DNA from 2 places in the Luteibacter sp. W1I16 genome. Region 1 is predicted to be linked to the other one. Evidence: predicted binding sites of a transcription regulator. Region 1 holds the regulator's gene; the other holds the start of a gene.

Evidence for each region. Region 1 encodes HrcA, which represses chaperone genes, less so after heat shock. Its sites were predicted from a motif close to TTNGCACTCNNNNNNNNNGAGTGCNAA; they were not measured.
Region 2: the regulator HrcA is predicted to act here: its motif matches at 2,974-3,000, upstream of QFZ41_RS07565 (co-chaperone GroES).

The regions. Positions count from the first base shown of each region.
Region 1 covers NZ_JBNDJJ010000001.1:506,825-517,530, reverse strand. Annotated here, with positions in the region: gene recN (DNA repair protein RecN) at 1-1,671, opposite strand; gene hrcA (heat-inducible transcriptional repressor HrcA) at 1,806-2,867, shown strand; gene grpE (nucleotide exchange factor GrpE) at 2,954-3,493, shown strand; gene dnaK (molecular chaperone DnaK) at 3,582-5,510, shown strand; gene dnaJ (molecular chaperone DnaJ) at 5,639-6,766, shown strand; gene QFZ41_RS02255 (DUF2147 domain-containing protein) at 6,827-7,273, opposite strand; gene apbC (iron-sulfur cluster carrier protein ApbC) at 7,414-8,499, shown strand; gene dcd (dCTP deaminase) at 8,569-9,135, shown strand; gene QFZ41_RS02240 (hypothetical protein) at 9,222-9,713, shown strand; gene QFZ41_RS02235 (response regulator) at 9,772-10,503, opposite strand; gene QFZ41_RS02230 (hypothetical protein) at 10,549-10,706, shown strand, end outside.
Region 2 covers NZ_JBNDJJ010000001.1:1,692,838-1,703,543, reverse strand. Annotated here, with positions in the region: gene QFZ41_RS07580 (TlpA family protein disulfide reductase) at 1-250, opposite strand, end outside; gene QFZ41_RS07575 (protein-disulfide reductase DsbD family protein) at 247-2,469, opposite strand; gene cutA (divalent-cation tolerance protein CutA) at 2,540-2,863, opposite strand; gene QFZ41_RS07565 (co-chaperone GroES) at 3,049-3,342, shown strand; gene groL (chaperonin GroEL) at 3,404-5,047, shown strand; gene QFZ41_RS07555 (hypothetical protein) at 5,240-6,211, opposite strand; gene QFZ41_RS07550 (LTA synthase family protein) at 6,476-8,368, opposite strand; gene glnE (bifunctional [glutamate--ammonia ligase]-adenylyl-L-tyrosine phosphorylase/[glutamate--ammonia-ligase] adenylyltransferase) at 8,547-10,706, shown strand, end outside.

The sequences.
Region 1 (10,706 bases):
TCAGCCCTGCGCACGATCCAGCATCTTCTTCGCATGCGCCCTGGTCTCCTTGGTGATCTCCACCCCGCCGAGCATGCGGCTGAGTTCGTCACGCCGCCCGGTGGCATCGAGCGCATGGATGCGCGTGCGGGTCGCCTCGCCGTCGCTCTCCTTCGCTACCTGCAAGTGCGAATGACCCTGGGCCGCCACCTGGGGCAGGTGCGTGACGCATAGCACCTGCACGCGCTCGCCGAGCGCGCGCAATTTCTGTCCGACCACCTCGGCCACCGCGCCGCCGATGCCGGTGTCCACTTCGTCGAAGATCATGCAGCCGATGTTGTCGTTGCCCAGCGTGGCGACCTCGATGGCGAGGCTGATGCGCGCCAGTTCGCCACCGGACGCGACCTTGCGCAAGGGGCGCGGCGGCTGTCCCGGATTGGCGCTGACCAGTAGTTCGCAGCGCTCGCGGCCCTGCGGGTCGGGCTCGTCGCCCTCGGCGCGCTCCAGCGAGACTTCCAGCCGCCCGCCCGCCATGCCCAGTTCGCCCATCAGTCCGGCGACGATGCCGCCGAGCCGCGTCGCGGCCTCCGCGCGTGCCTTAGAGAGGGCGGCCGCGGCGGTGTCGTACGCCTGGTGCAGGCGGTCGCGCTCGCGGCCGAGGCGGTCGAGGGCATCGCCCGCGCCTTCCAGTTCGGCCAGACGCTCGCGGACTTCGTCGGCCTTGGTCGTGAGTTCGGCGACCGGCAGGCGGTAACGGCGTGAGAGATCGTGCAGATGGGCGAGGTGGGTATCCACCTCGGCCAGCCGCTCCGGGTCGAGTTCCACATCCTGCGCGTAGCGGCTGAGGCTGTCGACGGCTTCGCCCACCTGGATCTGCGCGCTGTCCAGGAGTTCCAGCGTGGGTGCGAGCGTGGCGTCGAGTTCGGCGAGGCGCGAGAGTTCCGCATGTGCGCGGAGCAGGGCGCGGCCGATGGCGAACTCGCTCTCGCCATCCAGCATCTCGACCACGCCGTTGGCGCCCTCGGCCAGACGCCCCGCATTGGCGAGCCGGCGGTGCTGGGCTTCGAGGTCTTCCAGGGCGGCCGGGGCGAGCGCCCAGCGGTCGAGTTCCTCCAGCTCGTGGCTGAGGAGTTCGATCTGGTGTTCGCGGTCGTCGCCGCCGGAAAGCGTGCGGATGCGCGCCACGGCATCGCGCCACGCCTTCGCCGTGTCGCGTACCTGGGCCAGCAGGGCCTCGTTGCCCGCGTAGGCGTCGAGCAAGGCCATCTGGTGCTGGCGCGAGAGCAGGGCCTGGTGCTCGTGCTGGCCGTGGATCTCGACGATCAGCGCGGCCAGCGCCGACATCTGGGCGAGGCTGGCGGGGCGGCCGTTGATCCAGCCACGCGAGCTGCCCTCGGTGCGGATCACGCGGCGCAACCGGCAGGTCTGCCCGTCGTCGAGTTCTTCCTGGCGCAGCCAGTCCAGGGCCTCGGGCAGGCCGGCGAGATCGAATTCCGCGGCCAGTTCGGCGCGGTCGCTGCCGGCGCGGACCATGCCGCTGTCGGCACGGGCACCGGCCAGCAGCATCAATGCGTCCACCAGCAGCGACTTGCCCGCGCCGGTCTCGCCGCTGACCACGGTGAGGCCCGGCCCGAAGGCGACCTCGGCTTCTTCGACGACGGCGAACTGGCGGACGTAAAGCGAGGTGAGCATGGGCACGGGAGTGGCGAAGGGAATCGCGCCGATTGTAGCGGCAGCGGCGTCGCAGAAGCCGAGACTTGCAAGCGGAGCGCCCAGACCTTATTGATAACCCGACGATCCGACCCCCTTCCCATCCAGTCAGGCGCATGAATCCGTTTTCCGGTCACGACATCGATGCTCGCGCGCGCCGGCTGCTGCGGACCCTGATTTCCCAATACCTGTCCGATGGCGAGCCGGTCGGCTCACGCACCCTGGCGCGTTCCTCCGGCCTGGAAGTCAGCCCGGCGACCATCCGCAACATCATGGCCGACCTCGAGGATGCCGGCCTGGTGGCTTCGCCGCACACCTCGGCCGGACGTATCCCGACGCCGCGAGGGCTGCGCCTGTTCGTCGACAGCCTGCTCGAACTGAAGCCGCTGCCGCGTGACGAGATGGCCCGCCTGCAAGGCGGCCTGCCACCGCACCAGACGACCACGCGCGACCTGCTCGGCAACGTCTCGAACCTGCTTTCGGCCATGACCCATTTCGCCGGGGTGGTCACCGTCCCGCGCCAGGGCGATTTCCCCCTGCGCCACATCGATTTCGTCAACCTGCCGGACGCGCGCGTGCTGGTGATCCTGGTGTTCTCGGACAACCAGGTGCAGAACCGCGTCGTCCAGCTTGCCCGGCCGCTGGAATCCTCCGACCTGGAGCAGGCGGCGAATTACCTCAACGCACAGTTCGCCGGGTTCCGGCTGGCCGATATCCGTGCGCACCTCGCCGCCGAGTTGCGCGAGGCGGGTGGGGAGATCAACCGCCTGCTGTCCAGCGTCGTGGAGCTGGCGACGGTCTCGTTCGCCACCGACGAGGATGCCGATGACGTCCTCGTCAGCGGCCAGACCAACCTGATGGGTTATTCGGAGTTGGCCGACATCGACCGGCTCCGCGATCTGTTCGACGCCTTCCAGCAGAAGCGCGACCTGCTTCAGCTGATGGAAATGTGCGTCAAGGCCCCGGGCGTGCGCTTGTTCATCGGCGAGGAGTCCGGATTCTCGGCCCTCGACGGATGCAGCATCGTCACCGCCACCTACGGCACGAGCGGCCGCATGCTGGGCGCGATCGGAGTTATTGGACCGACGCGTATGGCATATGAGCGGGTGATCCCGGTGGTCCAGGCCACCGCGGGACTGCTCAGTGACGCCTTGAATCGCGCCGCGGCGACCTCATAAACCGCCACGGGAGGCGGGTTTAGTATTTCCCGCGAATGTTCGGCCCCTCCATGGAGCGGGTCGGTAAGCTGACATTTGGAGTAACCATGCAGAACAACGATCCCCACGTGCCGGATCCCATACAGGACGGCGCCGCGGTCGACAACGACGGCGTCAATGCCGACCTCGACGCGTTGACCGCGAAGCTGGCCTCGCTCGAATCCGAGCTCTCTCAGGCGCGCGAGACGGTCCTGCGCGAACGCGCGGAGATCGAGAACCAGCGTCGCCGCCTCCAGCGCGACCTGGATCAGGCGCGCCGCTTCGCCAACGAGAAGCTGCTCGGCGACCTGCTGCCGGTGTACGACGGCCTGGTGCTTGGTCTGGCCAATGAATCGGCCGACGCGAAGACCTTGCGCGAAGGGCTCGAACTCACGCTGAAGCAATTGGAGAAGGTCACCCAGGGCAATGGCCTCACGGTGGTCGACCCATTGCACAAGCCGTTCAATCCGGAACACCACCAGGCGATCAGTTCGGTCGAGTCGAACGAGCACCCGGCGGGGACCGTGGTCGCGGTGGTCCAGAAGGGTTTCATCCTCAACGACCGTCTGCTGCGTCCGGCGCTGGTCGCCGTGGTGCGCGACAACTGAACCCAAAGCATTGAATCGATGGGGCCGGGCCCCATTTTCCAACACAGTCGCGGCCGCGGGGGCCGCTTAGCATTTCGGAGCAACTTCAATGGCCAAGATCATCGGCATCGACCTCGGTACGACCAACTCCTGCGTCGCAGTGATGGAGGGTTCGACCGCGCGCGTCATCGAGAACGCGGAGGGCGATCGCACCACGCCGTCCATCGTCGCGTTCACCAAGGACAACGAGGTCCTGGTCGGCGCGCCGGCCAAGCGCCAGAGCGTTACCAATCCCAAGAACACCTTCTACGCGGTGAAGCGCCTCATCGGCCGCAAGTTCACCGACGCCGAGGTGCAGAAGGACATCAAGATCGTGCCGTACGGTATCGTCGCGCACGACAACGGTGACGCCTGGGTGCAGACCGCCGACGGCAAGAAGATGGCACCGCAGGAGATCTCCTCGAAGGTGCTGATGAAGATGAAGAAGACGGCCGAGGACTTCCTCGGCGAGTCGGTCACCGAAGCGGTCATCACCGTGCCGGCGTACTTCAACGACAGCCAGCGCCAGGCCACGAAGGATGCCGGCCGCATCGCCGGCCTCGACGTCAAGCGCATCATCAACGAGCCGACCGCGGCCGCCCTGGCCTATGGCCTGGACAAGACCGACGCGCGCGATCGCAAGATCGCCGTGTACGACCTCGGCGGCGGCACGTTCGACGTCTCGATCATCGAGATCGCCAACGTCGACGGCGAGAAGCAGTTCGAGGTGCTGGCGACCAACGGCAACACTTTCCTCGGTGGTGAAGACTTCGACAACCGCGTCATCGACTACCTCGTCGAAGAGTTCAAGAAGGAGCAGGGCATCGATCTGCGCCAGGACCAGCTCGCGCTGCAGCGCCTGAAGGACGCCGCCGAGCGCGCGAAGATCGAGCTTTCCTCGGCCCACCAGACCGACGTCAACCTGCCGTATGTCACCGCCGACGCCTCGGGTCCGAAGCACCTCAACATCAAGCTGACCCGCGCCAAGCTGGAGTCGCTGGTGGAAGACCTGGTCAAGGGCACGATCGATCCCTGCCGCACCGCGCTCAACGACGCCGGCCTGCGCGTGTCCGACATCCACGAGGTGATCCTCGTCGGTGGCCAGACCCGCATGCCGAAGGTGCAGGAAGCGGTGAAGGATTTCTTCGGCAAGGAGCCGCGCAAGGACGTCAACCCGGATGAAGCCGTGGCCGTCGGCGCCGCGATCCAGGGCGGCGTGCTGGGCGGTTCGGTGAAGGACGTGCTCCTGCTCGACGTCACCCCGCTGTCGCTCGGCATCGAGACGATGGGCGGCGTGATGACCAAGCTCATCGAGAAGAACACCACGGTGCCGACCAAGGCCTCGCAGGTCTTCTCCACCGCCGACGACAACCAGACGGCCGTCACCGTGCACGTCCTCCAGGGCGAGCGCGAGCGCGCCAACGCGAACAAGTCGCTGGGCAAGTTCGACTTGCAGGGCATCCGTCCGGGACCGCGCGGCACGCCGCAGATCGAGGTCACCTTCGACATCGACGCCAACGGCATCCTGCACGTGTCGGCGAAGGACAAGGACACCGGCAAGGAACAGAAGATCGAGATCAAGGCCGGTTCGGGCCTCTCGGACGAAGAGATCCAGCGCATGGTCGCCGACGCGGAAGCCAACCGCGAGGAAGACAAGAAGTTCCACGAGCTCGTGCAGGTGCGCAACAAGGCCGACCAGCTCGTGCACGCCACGCGCAGCCAGCTGAAGGAGCACGGCGGCAAGATCCCCGCCGAGCAGCTCGCCGGCATCGACAGCGCGGTATCCGAGCTGGAGAAGGCCAAGGACAGCGACGACAAGAACGCCATCGAGGCGAAGATCGCCAACCTCGAGCAGGTCGCCCAGGCGCTCGCGGCGGCAGCCCAGTCGTCCGGTGGTGCGCAGGACACCGCGCAGCAGTCGGCGCCGGGCGGTGGTTCGGCCCAGCCGGACGACGTGGTCGACGCCGAGTTCACCGAGGTCAAGGACGACAAGAAGTAAGTCGTCCTGAGTAAAACGATGCCCCGCCGCAGCCCTAGCGTTCGCGGCGAGGCAAGGGTCAACCGGATCGATCGCGCCGAAGGGTTTCCCGCCGGCGCGTTCGTTCGTCCAGGGAAAGCAAGCGTGCAATGAGCAGCAAGCGCGACTACTACGAAATCCTCGGTGTGGAACGCACCGTGAGCGAGGGCGACCTCAAGAAGACCTTTCGTCGCGTCGCGATGAAGTATCACCCCGACCGCAATCCGGAACCGGAAGCGCTCGAGAAATTCAAGGAAGCCAAGGAAGCCTATGACGTGCTGTCCGACGCGCAGAAGCGTGCGGCGTACGACCAGTACGGCCATGCCGCCTTCGAGGGCGGTGGCTTCGGTCGCGGCAACGGCGCCGGGTTCGGCGACGTCGGCGACATCTTCGGTGACATCTTCGGCGACATCTTCGGTGGTGGCGGTGGACGCCAGCGCACGCGCCGCGGTGCCGACCTGCGTTACATGATGGATCTCGATCTCGAGGAAGCCGTGTTCGGCGTCGAGAAGAAGATCGAGGTGCCCACGCAGGTCAATTGCCACCACTGCAACGGCACGGGCTCGGAAGACGGCAAGGTCTCCACGTGTTCCACCTGCGCGGGCCATGGCCGTGTGCGCATGCAGAACGGCATCTTTTCCATCCAGCAAGCCTGCCCGACGTGCCACGGCTCCGGCCAGAAGATCGACAAGCCCTGCAAGAAGTGTCACGGCGAAGGCCGTCTCGAAGAAGAGCGCACGCTGTCGGTACGCATTCCGGCGGGCGTGGACAATGGCGATCGCATCCGTTTGACCGGGCAGGGCGAAGCCGGTCCCGCGGGTTCGCCGGCCGGCGACCTCTACGTGGAAGTGCGCGTGCGTGAGCACAAGATTTTCCAGCGCGACGGTTCCGACCTCTACTGCGAAGTGCCCATCCGTTTCGCGCAGGCGGCGCTCGGCACCGAACTGGCCGTGCCCACGCTCGAAGGCGAGGTCTCGGTGAACGTTCCGCCGGAAACGCAGACCGGGCAGCAATTCCGCCTGCGCGGACGCGGCGTCAAGTCCGTACGTGGTGGGCGCACGGGCGATCTCATCTGCACCGTGGTGGTGGAGACACCGGTCCGTCTCACGAAGGAGCAGCGCGACCTGCTCACCCAGCTGGAAGCCACCTTCGTGGGCGAGGAAGCGGCAAAACACACGCCACGCTCGACCACCTTTATCGACGGCGTCAAGGACTTCTGGTCGCGCGTCACGTCGTAAAACGACGTTGGGGCAGGAGCGCAAGGCGCGCTCCTGCCGGTCATGGCGTCATGACGGGGCTTATTCGGCCCGCACCCACTCCTGGCTGCGTCCGATCAGCGAGAAACCCACGTAGCCGTGGACATCGAGGGTCTTCCCGCCGTCTTCGAGCTTGAGGGTGACCTTGTAGATCTTGCCCTTGGCCGGGTCGAGGATCTGGCCGCCGGACCACTCGTCGCCGTCCTTCTTCAGGCCCCACATGATGGTCATGCCTTCGATGGGCTTGTTCTTGCGCTCGCCATCGCATTCGGTGCAGAGCGGGTGCGGGCCATGATCGGACTTGAGCACCTGCAGCACCTTGCCTTCGAGCAGGCCGCCGTTCTCGGTGATCTCGACGATGGATTTCACTTCCTTGGTCTTGTCGTCGATCGTCTTCCACTTGCCCACCGGCGAGTCGTTGGCGGCCAGGGCGGGGAGGGCGCTCGCGGCAAAGGCGAGGGCGAGGGTGGTGCGGATCAGAGTCTTCATAGGCTCGGGGGCTCCCCATACGGTCAGGTACGGCCGGAGCCTGACGACCGCCGCGACGCCCGTCAAGCTGCATCGCGCCAGACCGGGCCGGCACGCACGCTGGCATAATGGCCGATCTTCGATTTTCCTCACGTGCCCCCATGACCCAGCCCACCGAAACCCTCGTCCGCGGCATCCTCGACCGCGTCATCGATCCCCACTCCGGGCAACCCCTGGGCGCGTCCCTGCGCGCCGTCGGCATCGACGGCGACCGTGTCTCGGTGGACATCCAGCTGGGCTATCCCGCCACGGGGTACCTGGAGCAGGCGGCGCATGAGGCACGCGACGCCCTGCAGGCCAATCCCGCTATCGCTTCGGCCGCCGTGTCGCTCAGCTGGCGCGTTCACGCGCACAAGGTCCAGGGCCAGCTGGCGCCGTTGCCGGGCGTGAAGAACATCATCGCCGTCGCCTCGGGCAAGGGTGGCGTGGGCAAGTCCACCGTGTCGGTGAACCTGGCCCTGGCCCTCGCGGCCGAAGGGGCGACGGTCGGCATCCTCGACGCCGACATCTACGGCCCGAGCCAGCCGCGCATGCTCGGCCTCACCGGCAAGCCGTCGTCACCCGATGGAAAAAGCATCGTGCCGATGCGCGCCCACGGCCTGCAGGCGATGTCGATCGGCGTGTTGATCGAAGAGGACACGCCGATGATCTGGCGCGGCCCGATGGTCACCCAGGCGCTCATGCAGCTCCTGACCGACACGCGCTGGGAAGAACTCGATTACCTGATCATCGACCTTCCCCCCGGTACGGGTGACATCCAGCTCACGCTTTCGCAGAAAGTGCCGGTGTCCGGCGCGGTGATCGTCACCACGCCGCAGGACATCGCCCTGCTCGACGCGCGCAAGGCGCTGGGCATGTTCCGCAAGGTGGAGGTGCCCGTGCTGGGCGTGGTGGAGAACATGGCCACGCACATCTGCACGAACTGCGGGCACGAGGAACACATCTTCGGCCAGGGCGGCGGTGCGCGCATGGCGCAGGAGGCCGGCATCGCCTACCTGGGCGACCTGCCGCTGGATATCCGCATCCGCCAGCAGGCCGACGACGGCAAGCCCACGGTGGCCGCCATTCCCGATTCCGACCTGACGGCGCGGTATCGCGCCATCGCTCGTACCACGGCTGCGAAGCTGTCGTTGCAGGCGCGCAACAAGGCCATTTCGTTCCCGAAGATCGTCATCCAGAACACCTGACGCCGTGCGCCAAGTGGCGTGTCCGGCGACGTTCCTATACCTTTCCGGCTCCAGCGAGGGAGACAGTACGTGAGCATCAAGTCCGACAAGTGGATCCGCCGCATGGCCGAGCAGCACGGCATGATCGAGCCGTTCGCCCCTGGCCAGGTCAAGGAGCGCGACGGCCACCGCCTGGTGTCTTACGGCACGTCCAGCTATGGCTACGATGTCCGTTGCGCCGACGAGTTCAAGGTGTTCACCAACATCAACTCCACGATCGTCGACCCCAAGGCCTTCGACGAGCGCAGTTTCGTCGACGTGAAGTCCGACGTCTGCATCATTCCGCCGAATTCGTTCGCGCTGGCGCGCACCGTCGAGTATTTCCGCATCCCGCGCCAAGTGCTCACGATCTGCCTCGGTAAAAGCACCTACGCGCGCTGCGGCATCATCGTGAACGTGACCCCGCTCGAGCCCGAGTGGGAAGGGCATGTGACCCTGGAGTTCTCGAACACCACGCCGCTGCCCGCGAAAATCTACGCCAACGAGGGCGTGGCGCAGATGCTCTTCCTCGAATCCGACGAAGAGTGCGAAGTGTCCTACGCCGACCGCGGCGGCAAGTACCAGGGCCAGCGCGGCGTCACCCTTCCGAGCACCTGAACGCGGCCTTCACGTCGCATCCGCGCGCGACATCCGCGCGCGGTAGACTCGCCCATTCCACGCATACCGATCCACGGAGACACCGCATGATCCGAGTTCCCACCCTGATGGCCCGCGCCGCCACGGCGCTCTTCCTCGCCAGCATGCTGGTGCTGGCCGGCTGCCATCGCGGCGCCTCGAAGTCCGACCAGGTCGCGACGGAGCAGGGCCAGTTCGACTACACCATCAAGGCGTACAAGAGCGGCCAGTTCATCGTCGATGGCGCGGTACTTTCCGCCGCCGACACCGGTAGCCACTTCGCCTACCTGAAGGACCAGGGCAAGCTGCCGAAGACGGTGCTCGTGCTGCCCAGCGACGACTCCAAGATCCGCGACAACCACCTCGGATTCCTGGCTCGCATGCAGCTGGATTACGGCTTCGCGGTGTACTACGACAAGAAGGGCGAGCTGGTCCGCCTGAACGCCGTCGAGGAAAAGGCCCGCCAGCTGGAAGACACCCCGCACAAGGCCGCCTTGCCGGATCGCATGCAGGGCAAGGAAGCGTCCAGCGGCGCCTACGACCCGCAGACGCAGCAGTAATACCCGCCGTCGAACGAAAGGGCCGCCCTCGGGCGGCCCTTTCGTTTGTACCGGTGGCTCAGGACGGCAAGGCCGCCAGGGTCGCGTCCAGCTCCGCGCGAAATCGCGCCAGGGCATCCGGTACCACGGCGCGGATGTCCCGCAGGTGCGCTTGCAGCGCTTTCGCCTGCGCGCCCAGCCGGGCGGCGCCACAAAAGCCACAGGCCGAACGCAGCCGGTGCATGCGCTCCATGAGCGCCGCCGGGTCGGTGGCCCCGGTCTCCAGTTCCCTCGCCAGTTCCACCAGTTCCGCGCGCAGCAGCGCGCGCAGGGCCTGCATGGTCGCGGGGTCGCCCGCGGCGGTCAGTCCCGCATGGTCGTCAAGCACGCGGAGGCCGCCGTCGATGCCCAAGGTCGCCGCGAGCGTGTCGACCACCGAGGCGATACGGCAGGGTTTTTCGATGACGCCCGCGAAGCCGGCCTTGAGCAATTCCGTGCGCAGGCCGGAGGGAACCTCGGCGCTGGTCGCCAGCGCGATCGCCTCTCGCGAGGCCGCCGCCGCGTCCGCGCGCAGGGCGGCCAGTACCTCGATGGCGCCGGCGTGCGGCATGCGGCAATCGAGGATCAGTGCGTCGAAGCGCTGGGCGCGTGCCAGCGCCACTGCCTCCGCGCCGTCACATGCGAGGGTCACCGTATAACCGTGCCCGCCGAGCGCGCCGGCAAGGAACTGCCTCGTCGACGGATCGTCGTCGGCGACCAGCAGCCGGCGCACACCGGCGGAGGTGTGGAGGGAGGGGGCGTCATGCGGCATGCAACGTTCCGTGTCGTTCATCTGGATTTGGCAGAATGGCCGACCATGCTCCCCGTATCAACCCGCCCGTTCATCATGCTGCTCGTCGTTTCGATCGCCTTGGGGTGGGCGAGCGGTGCGCAGGCGGGGCTGTCCGTGGGGGCCGACACACTTCAGGTGCCCGGGCTGGAGATGTCCGGGATGCAGGCCGACTTCGACGCCGC
Region 2 (10,706 bases), 1.2 Mb from region 1:
TTTCACGGCGGCAGGGCGCGCACCAGGTCGCCCAGAAGTTGATGAGCAGGCGCTTGCCGCGCCAGTCCGAAAGCTGGCGCGGCTTGCCGTCGACGGTGAGGAAGGTAGCCGGTGGTGGAAGCTCGCCGATATCCGACACCGTGACGCCTTGCGGTGGTGGTGGATTCAGGCGGCGATGCTCCAGGTACAGGCCCGTGGACGTGGCGGCGATCGCTAGCACCACGATCCAGAAGGTCGGGCCGCGGCTCATGGATGCGCGGCGGCCTCGAGCGCCTTTTCGACGCTGTCGTAGGTGAGCACGGTGGAAAGCTTGCGGCCGTCGCCACCGCCCTTCGGGTAGACCACGTAGAGCGGCACGCCCACCGAATGGTACTGCTCCAGGAAAGCCGCGATGGTGGCGTTGACGTCCGTCCAGTCACCCTTCATGTAGACGGTGCCGGTGCGGGTCAGCAGTGCCTTGAAGGCGTCGGTATCGAGCACCGCCTTTTCGTTTGCCTTGCAGGTGATGCACCAGTCGGCGGTCATGTCGACCAGCACGGGCGTTCCCGCGCCACGCAGCTCGGCCAGCTTCTCCGGCGAATACGGGACCGACCCGTCGGCGGCCACGCGCAGGGCCGCGCCCTGGGCCGGCAGGCCGTGCACGGCCCATAGCGCAGCGGCGGCACCGACCATCAGCACGCCGGTGAACACCCAGGACAAGCGTGCGCCACGGCTGCGGCCGTACCACCACAGGGCCATGGCCAACAGCACGCCGCCGGCGAGCACGAGGGCGGTCGCGTCGGCGCCACGTTGCTTGGTCAGTACCCATAGCAGCCAGACCGCCGTGAGGTACATCGGAAACGCCAGCAACTGCTTGAGGGTCTCCATCCACCGGCCCGGGCGTGGCAACAGCCGCGCGATCGCCGGGACGAATCCGATCAGCAGGAAGGGCAGGGCGAGGCCGAGGCCGAGCGCCAGGAAGATCAGGAAGGCTACGCCCAGCGGCGCGGCGAAGGCGAACGCGATCGCGGAACCCATGAAAGGCGCGGTGCAGGGGCTGGCCACGACCACGGCGAGCACGCCGGTGAAGAAGTCGCCGGAAGGGCCGGACCGCGCGGCGAGTCCACTGCCGACGTTGCCGAGCGAGCCGCCGATCTCGAACACGCCGGACATCGACAGGCCCACGGCCAGCATCACGTAGACGAGCAGGCCGATCGCCAGCGGCTGCTGGAATTGAGCGCCCCACTGGATGCCATGTCCCGCCGCGCGGATGCCGACGATGACCAGGCCCAGGACGGCGAAGGCGGCCAGAACGCCCGCCGTGTACCAGAGCGCGTGCTTGCGTGCGGCGCCCGGGCTTTCCCCGCTTTCGAGGACGGTGATGGCTTTCAGCGACAACACCGGCAACACGCACGGCATGAGGTTCAGTACCAGGCCGCCGAGCAAGGCGAGCCCGATGGCCGCGATGAAGCCGACAGGTGCGTCACCGCCTGGCGCCAGGCCGGGCGGCGGCGGGGTCGGTGCGACATCCGCCGGCGCGGCGGCAGGCTGCTCCTCGGACGGCGCCCCGACGGATGCCGTGCCCGCGCCCAGGTCGACCTTGATGTGCCGCGTCATCACCGGGTAGCAGATGCCGTTTTCGAGGCAGCCCTGGTAAGCCACGTCGATCGCCACCGCCGTGGCGCCCGAGGCGCCATTCAGCGGCACCGGCAGCTCCACCTGGTCGAAGTAGACGATCGTGTCGCCGAAGTGTTCGTCGTGATGGGCGGTGCCGCTGGGCCAGTCCGGCTCGCCCACGGTCACGCCGGCGGGCGACGCCACCGTGATCTGCGTCTTGTCCCGATAGAGGTAGTAGTCCTTGGGCATGGTCCAGCGCAGCAGCAGGCTGCCGTGGTCCTTGACCAGTGCCTCGAAGCGGAACGCCTGGTCGACGGGAAGCGCCTGCGCCTCGCCAGCCGACGCGGTCGTCGTGGGGCCTCCGAGCAGCGCGGCCCCGTTGGCGACCGGGGACGCGGCGGCGGGAATGGTCGACGCGCCGCCTATCGCGAGCTTCAGGTGCTCGGTGTTCGGCGGATAACAGATTTTCGGGTCCACCTCGTGGCAGCCCTGGTACTGGACGTCGAGGGCCAGCGTCCTGGTGGCGGCGTCGACGAGGGTGTACGGCACGCTGGCTTCCACATCACCGTGGTAGATCTCCACGTCGCCGAGGAATTCGTCGTGCTTCTTCAGGCCATCGGGAAGCGTCGGCTCGCCCAGCGTGACCGCCGCGGGCTCCGCCGCCTTGATCTTGATCCGGCCCCGGTAGAGGTAATAGTCCGGCGCGATCCGCCAGTGCAGCTTCACCATGCCGGGCTGGCTGGCATCGGAAGTGAGGTGGAAAGCCTGGGTGACCGGCAGCAGGTCGTCGTCGCTTTGGGCGAGCGCCGGCAGGGCGGCGAACAAGGCGAGGCCGGCGATCAGGTTCCGCGCGAGGCGGGCGAACGACGTCATGGCGACTCCGGGGATCGGTGCGGTGACGAACCGCGTGGGGCGTCGGTCATTATGACCGGGCAAACCCTTATTAGCTTGCATCGACGCTGGCTTCCAGCCAGGCGAGGTAAGGCGCATGGCCTTCCACCAGCGGCAGGGCCACGACCTCCGGCACCTCGTAGGGATGGTGCTCGACGACGAAAGCCTCGACCGCCGCGAAGGCCTCGCGGGTGGTCTTCACCAGCAGGAGGTCTTCGGCGTCGGTGACCACCTCGCCTTTCCAGCGGTAGGTGGACCGCATTCCCGGCAGGTGGTTCACGCAGGCGGCGAGGCCGGCCTGCACCAGGCCGTGGGCGAGGGTGGCGGCGGGTTCGCCGGCGGGACAGGCGACGAGGATGGCGATGGGTTCGGACATGGGTCGATTGTGGTCTTTTTTGTACCGGGGGCCTTGAACGGTTTCGCGCAGGCGCCATCTGTCGATCACCCTGGGGCTCTTCCGATTCGTGGAGAGCTTTGGCTAAAATTCTGGCACTCACCCTTGGCAAGTGCTAACAGGGTGGACCAATTTCGTTATCCGTCAATCACATGGTTGGAGAAGTCATGAGCAAACTGCGCCCGCTGCACGATCGCGTCATCGTCAAGCGTCTCGAAGAAGAGCGTGTTTCCGCCGGTGGCATCGTCATCCCGGACAGCGCCACCGAGAAGCCCACCCGCGGCAAGGTCATCGCCGCCGGTACCGGCCTCCTCCTGGCCAGCGGCCAGCTCCGCCCGATGGGCGTGAAGGAAGGCGACGTCGTCCTGTTCGGCAAGTACGCCGGCCAGGAAATCAAGGTCGATGGCGAAGAACTGGTCTTCCTGAAGGAAGACGACATCGTGGCGGTCCTGGAAGGCTGAGCCCCCGCTCGCCCCGTTCCTCCCGGCTATCCCAAACAACTGATCTCAAGGATTTTCACTCATGGCATCTAAAGAAGTCCGCTTCGGCGAAGACGTCCGCGCACGCATGCTGAAGGGCGTCAACACGCTCGCCAACGCCGTCAAGGTCACCCTCGGTCCGAAGGGCCGCAACGTCGTGCTCGAGAAGAGCTTCGGCGCCCCGACCGTCACCAAGGACGGCGTCTCGGTCGCGAAGGAAATCGAACTCGCCGACAAGTACGAGAACATCGGCGCCCAGATCGTCAAGGAAGCCGCCTCGAAGACCTCCGACGTGGCCGGCGACGGCACCACGACCGCGACCGTCCTCGCCCAGGCATTCATCCAGGAAGGCCTGAAGGCCGTGGCCGCCGGCATCAACCCGATGGACCTCAAGCGCGGTATCGACCAGGCCGTCACGGCTGCCGTCGCCGAGCTGAAGAAGCTCTCGAACCCGACCGCCGACGACAAGGCGATCGCCCAGGTCGGCACGATCTCGGCCAACTCCGACTCGAACATCGGCGACATCATCGCCACCGCGATGGGCAAGGTCGGCAAGGAAGGCGTGATCACGGTCGAGGAAGGCTCGGGCCTCGAGAACGAGCTCGACGTCGTCGAGGGCATGCAGTTCGACCGCGGCTACCTCTCGCCGTACTTCATCAACAACCAGCAGTCGCAGCAGGTTGAACTGGACGACCCGTTCATCCTCATCCACGACAAGAAGATCTCGAACGTCCGTGAGCTGCTGCCGGTGCTCGAGGCTGTCGCGAAGGCTGGCAAGCCGCTGCTGATCGTCGCCGAGGAAGTCGAGGGCGAAGCCCTGGCCACCCTCGTCGTCAACACCATCCGTGGCATCGTCAAGGTCGCCGCCGTCAAGGCGCCGGGCTTCGGCGATCGCCGCAAGGCCATCCTGGAAGACATCGCCGTCCTTACCGGCGGCACGGTCATCTCCGAGGAAGTCGGCCTGGCTCTCGACAAGGCCACGATCAACGACCTCGGCCACGCGAAGCGCGTCGTGATCACCAAGGAAAACACCACGATCATCGACGGTGCCGGCGAAGCCGAGGGCATCCAGTCGCGCATCAAGCAGATCAAGACGCAGATCGAAGAGACCTCGTCGGACTACGATCGCGAGAAGCTGCAGGAGCGCGTCGCCAAGCTTGCCGGCGGTGTCGCCGTGATCAAGGTCGGCGCCGCGACGGAAGTCGAGATGAAGGAAAAGAAGGCCCGCGTCGAAGACGCCCTGCACGCCACGCGTGCGGCCGTCGAAGAAGGCGTGGTCCCGGGCGGCGGCGTCGCCCTGATCCGTGCGCTGAAGGCCCTGGAAGGCCTGAAGGGCAAGAACCCGGACCAGGACCTCGGCATCGCGATCACCCGTCGCACGCTGGAAGCCCCGCTGCGCGCTATCGTCACCAACGCTGGCGAAGAGGCTTCGGTCATCGTCAACCAGGTGAAGGATGGCCAGGGTAACTTCGGCTACAACGCCGCCACCGGCGAGTTCGGCGACATGATCGCGTTCGGCATCCTGGACCCGACCAAGGTCACCCGTTCGGCGCTGCAGTTCGCCGCCTCGGTGGCCGGCTCGATCATCACGACCGAAGCGGCCGTGACCGAGCTGCCGAAGAAGGACGACGGCCACGGCCACGGTGCCCCCGGCGGCATGGGTGGCATGGGCGGCATGGACTTCTAAGTCCGCGCCTCCCTGGTTCGTCACGAAAAGCCCCGCGAAAGCGGGGCTTTTCTTTTTCGGGCCCGGCTTCGCCCGCGCATTCGCCCTGTCACTTGCCGCATTCGGGTGGGAAGCGGGCTTGCCCGCGATCCTTCACCCCAGCGGCGAGGGTGAGCACTCGCGGGCAAGCCCGCTTCCCACCCACCCTCCGCCTCAGTAGGAAATGGTCGCCGAGGTGGCCGTCGTGCTGAGGCCGTAGTTGCATTGCGGGTTGATGCCCGAGGTATCGCTGCCGCCCCAGGGCGGAGACGCGACGCGGACGTTGTTGCGGTCGTACACCTGGATGTTGTGGAAGGTGATCGGGCCACCGGGGTATTCGCCGCAGGTGGAGACGTTGTACACCTCGAGCACGCCGCCGAAGACCCAGGTGAGATCGTCATAGGGGTCGGTGGTGAGCGAACTCGTTCGGCCCGTGGTGGTGTTGCGCGAATCGATCTTCCACGTGGGGCAGTCCTGTCCCGCCGCGCAGGTGGAATAGGTATCGCCGACGACGACATCGCCCGCCTTCGCCGGGACCGGATCGCTGTGGAACGTGGTGCCGTCGACACAGCAGTTCCAGCTCGCCAGGGTCCACGCCTTGTCGTTGTATCCGTTCCAACCGAGCACGGGCTGAAGGATCGATTGCACGTTCGGCAGTTGCTCGAGACCGGGGAAGAAGTAGATGACCTGGTCGTCCTTCGTCGCGGGTGCGGAGGGCACGGTCCATGTCGCGACGATACGGCCGATGGGTGTATTGCTGGCGTAGTTCGCGGCCTGTACCCAGCCGCTCTGCTCGGGTGGCGGGGTGGCGCGCAAGGTGCGGCGGCCGTCGGCTTCGACGCGGTCGCCACGCAAGGTGTAGTTCGCCTTGCCGCAGGTCGCCGGTTTCTCCAGTGCGCCGGACGCGCGCTGGATCAGGCCGTTCTTTTGCAGGCGATCACCTTCGTGCACGGTGGCGACGCAATCGGGAGAGAAGTAGCCATTGGGGGTGACCACGTAATCGTCGGGGACACCCGCGGGTTTCGCGGAGGCGGGCATGGCGCCGACGCGCGTGAGTTCCTGGCCGCGAACGGCTTGTGGATCTTGCGCGGCGGATGCCGCCATGGCGATGAACAACATCGCGCCGATCAAAGCGAACCTCTTCATGTAAACGACTCCTGCATTGGAAAGGATGTCGTCCATGTGACGCCGGCGTCATCGCCGGTGCCGCCCCCTGTTCCGCCGCGCATGATGCGCGGACGGTCAGGCTAGGGGCGAGCGGATCGCTTCAAGTGTGATGTGTGTACCACTCCGTCGCAGCTTGCCGTCGATGCGCATCGCATCGCATGTTCAAGCGCCATGCCGGCGAGGAACCGCAAGAAGTTGCGATCAGGGAGCGGGCGGTATAGGTCATCGACGAATCACGGCGTGCTACTGATGGGCGCCCGCCGCGGCGTTTTCTTCAGCCATGCCTGGCTGACGAGCGAATGCGGCCGCATCGGGCAAGGCGTACTGCGCAACCAGCGGCTCCAGCTTCTGCTTCAGGCGAAGCATCGCGACATTGCTCATCGATAGATCCGTGTATTTCTGCAGGGCATCCTCTGCCGGCGTGGGTGCGTCCGGTGCATGCGTGAGCGCGGCGAGGCGTGGAGCGACGACCTGGGTGAGGGCGAAATAGGGATCGTCGTGCACGCCAGCTTGCTCGAGCAGCTTGCCAGGCAGCATCCAGGCGGCGAGGTCGGCTTTTTCCGGCGCGGGGCCATCGCCATGCGTATCGATGAGGATGTACGGCACCGTCTGGTTGAACATGCCGGCGCCATCGGTGAAGCCGAGTTTGTCGTACGTTTCGGTGAGCGCGGGCAGGTGATCGCCGTAGAACAGGAGCAACGTCGGTCGCTCGCGTTGCTTGAGGAGTTCGGCGAGACGGCCGAGTTCGGCGTCGGCGTGGCGCATGTGATAGATGTAGTTGCGCAGTTGCAGCTTCGCCTCGTCACTGATGCCATCCGGGACGGGAATGGCGTCGCGCTCGTGCGTGTCGATGTTCACGCTCTTGTCGTAGGGCCCATGCGCTTCCATGCTGATCGCGAAGACGAAGCGCGGCGGGCCGGAGTCCTTCAGCTGGCTCATGATCTCGTCGGTCATCGCGCTGTCGGCCATGTACTCACCGTCCTTGCGGAAGTCCCTGGGGAAATCCGGTTGCGACACGAAGCGGTCGAAGCCCAACGACTTGAACGCCGTGCTCCGGTTCCAGAACGACGCGTCGTTACCGTGGACGGCGATGGTTTCATAGCCGTGCGAACGCAGCGTGCGCACCATGCCCGGGACGACGCCCGAATGCATCTGCAGGTAAGGGAACTGCATCGTCGGGAAGTAGCGTAGCGACAGCCCGGTAAGCACTTCGAATTCGGTGCGGATCGTGCCGCCGCCGAATGTCGGCACATGCAGGCGTCCCGTGCTCGCATGCTCGGCGAGACGATGCAGGTTCGGCGCGAAGTCCTCGTTTTCCAGCCCGCGAATCGCGCTCGGGTCGAAGAACGACTCGCTCTGCACGACGACGATGTCGGGCGTTTGCCGCCCGTTGGCCGCCGCCGTCGCCATGTGCTCGCGCAACGCCGGACCGGTGTCCGCGAGGAAGCGCCCGGCTTCGACAGGATCGGCCTTGGTCTTCTTGCCTGCGTCCTGGAGGCGGAATTGCACGATGGTCGTCACCACCCCGTTGTAGCCGGCGTTCGCCGCGGCGGACCAGGGTTGCAGCCCGAGGCGGTCCTTGTTGTAGATCGTGGACCATGCAGGAACGCCCGCGAACAGGGTTCCCATGAGTGCGACGAGCGCCACACCGGCGACGAGGCGGCGTCCTTTCGTGCGCCTGGCGAAAAGGGGCGGCTCGTAGCGCGCTATCAGAACGATGAGCGCGACCGTCCCGAGGATGGCCAGGTACGGCAAGGGATTGGCCGGCAGGTATCCGCCGAGCAGGTGCAGGCCGCCATTCTTCAACTGGCCGACCATCCTGAAGTCGGCCGGCAGCAGCGGCGCGCCCAGGTTCTTCATCTTGATGGCACTGACCACCAGGACCGCCCCCTGGGCCATGAATGCGATGCCGAACGACAACCATGCGCGACGCGTCAGCACCAGCAGCAGGGAGGCGAGGAGCAACCCCGGGAACGCGTTCGCGAACAGATGCCACGGCCGGCTGGACCATTCGGCGCTGGAAACGCCTGGGTTGCCGTCGAGAAAGCCCGTGTAGAGGACGAACGCCACGGCAAGGCAGAGCGGTAATGCCACCCGGCCCATCACGTCACGCCAACGCTTTGAATCGAAAGTCATAACGTCCTCTTGTCACGCCCCTGTAAGCGAGGGGGATGGGACTGTAACGCAGCGGACATGAACCGGTTGTCAGGCGCGGACGCGTGCGTTCTTGCGGCTCGTCGACGAGGCATGAGACGAATCGCAATCCGGTGCCGGAAAGCGCGCCATGCCGTGGCTGAGGCACAATGACCGCCTCATGAATGCATCGACGACGGCTCCGCGCGAAAGCCCTGAACTACGCGCACTGATCGACACCCGTTATGCCGACGTGATGGCGGCCTGCCGTGCCGCGCGCATCCCGCTGTACGACGATGCCGGCGTGGCCGAACGGATCCGGCGAACCTTGCTGGCGTCCGATTTCGCCTTCGACATCTTGCGACGCCAGCCCGAGCTGCTCGCGCCCGCAGGGCTGGAACGGCTCCGCGCTAACGCGGATGCCGGAACGCGCGGTGCCTCGCTGGAGTTGCCCGTGGATGAGGACCGCTGCATGGCGGTACTGCGGCGCTTCCGGCATGCGGAGGCGGTGCGCCTGGTCTTCCGAGACGTGAATGGCCTGGACGACCTGGACGAAACGCTGTCCTCGACGAGCGCCCTGTATGAAACCCTGCTCGAGGTCGCGCTGCGCTGGTCGGAAAACGCCATGCATGCGCGCTACGGCCAGCCGCGCGACGCGCATGGCGTGGCGCAGCGCACGGTGGTGCTCGGCTTCGGCAAGCTCGGCGGCAACGAGCTGAATTTCTCGTCGGATATCGACCTCGTGCTGGCGTACGCGTCGGGTGGAGAAACCGATGGCCCGCGTCCGCTGGACAATGGCGAGTACTTCATTCGCGAAACGCGCCAGCTCGTGCGCCTGCTGGCCGAGCCCACGGTCGATGGCATCTGCGCGCGCGTGGACCTGCGATTGCGTCCATTCGGCAATGCGGGAAGGCTTTCGTTGCCCTTCGCGGCCATGGAGCAGTACTACCAGCGCGAGGGCCGTGACTGGGAGCGCTACGCATGGATCAAGGCGCGCCCCGTGGCCGGCGATCGCGTGGCCGGGCGCGAGCTTCAGGACATGTTGCGGCCCTTCGTCTATCGCCGCTACCTGGACTACACCGCTTTCGCGGGATTACGCGAGATGAAGGCGCTGATCGATGCGGAGGTGGCGCGCAAGGATCTCGCCGGGAACCTGAAGCTCGGGCCCGGAGGCATTCGTGAAATCGAGTTCGTGGTGCAGCTCACCCAGATGATCCGCGGCGGCCGCGACCCCGCGCTGCGCGTGCGAGGCCTGCTGCCGGCATTGCGGGCCTGCGAGGCGCGAGGTTATATCCCGTCGGCACGGGCGAAGCTGTTGCGCTCCGCCTACGTGTTCCTGCGCAGGTTGGAGAATCGCGTGCAGATGCTGCGCGATGCGCAGACCCACGACATCCCGGACGACGTCTTGTCGCGCGAACGGCTGGCGCTCGGGCTCGGCTACCCCTCCTGGGAAGATCTCGCGCTCGACCTCGCCCGTCATCGCGACGCCGTGTCGTCCGAGTTCGCCGCCGTGCTCGTACCCGAGGCGGGTGGAACCGCGACGGCACCGGTCGCCGATGTCGCGCTTTGGCAGGCGGCGCGGGACGAGACACTGGATGCCGCGACGATGGAGGCATCGGGCTTTCGCCCCGGCGAGGAAGCCGCCGCCGAGCTGGTCAAGCTTCCGCGCACGGCCGCGGTGCGATCGATGTCGGCGCGGTCTTCCGAACGCATCGAGCGTCTGATGCCCCAACTGATCGGCGCGGCGCGTGGCAGCGTGGCGCCGGTGGCCAGCCTCCTGCGCATGCTGCGCCTGGTCCAGGCCGTGGCGCGGCGCTCGTCCTACCTCGCCCTGCTGGACGAGCAACCGAACGCGCGGCGCCGTGTCGCGAGCGTGTTCGCGGACAGCGCCTTCCTCGCCGAGCGCGTGATCGCGCAACCGCTGTTGCTGGACGACGTGCTCGATCCGCGCATCGACCAGTTGCCGCTCAAGCGCGCGGATATTTCGGCGGAGATCGCGCGGACCCTCGGTGCGCTGGACGAACGCGACGCCGAGCAGGAACTGGAACGCATCAACGAATTCCGGTCGAGCATCGCCTTTCGCCTCGGACTGGCCTTCAACGACGGCCGCGCGGACGCCACGGCCACGGCGCGGCGCCTCGCCGGACTGGCCGAGGCGGTGGTCGCGGCGATCCTCGCCCTGGCCACGCGCGAACTCACCGCCCAGCATGGCCGCCTGCCGGGCGAGGGCAGCGGCTTCGTCGTCCTCGGCTATGGCAGCCTGGGCGGCGAGGAGCTTGGCTTCGCCTCCGACCTGGACCTGGTCTTCGTCTACGACGGCAAGCGGGCCAACGCGATGAGC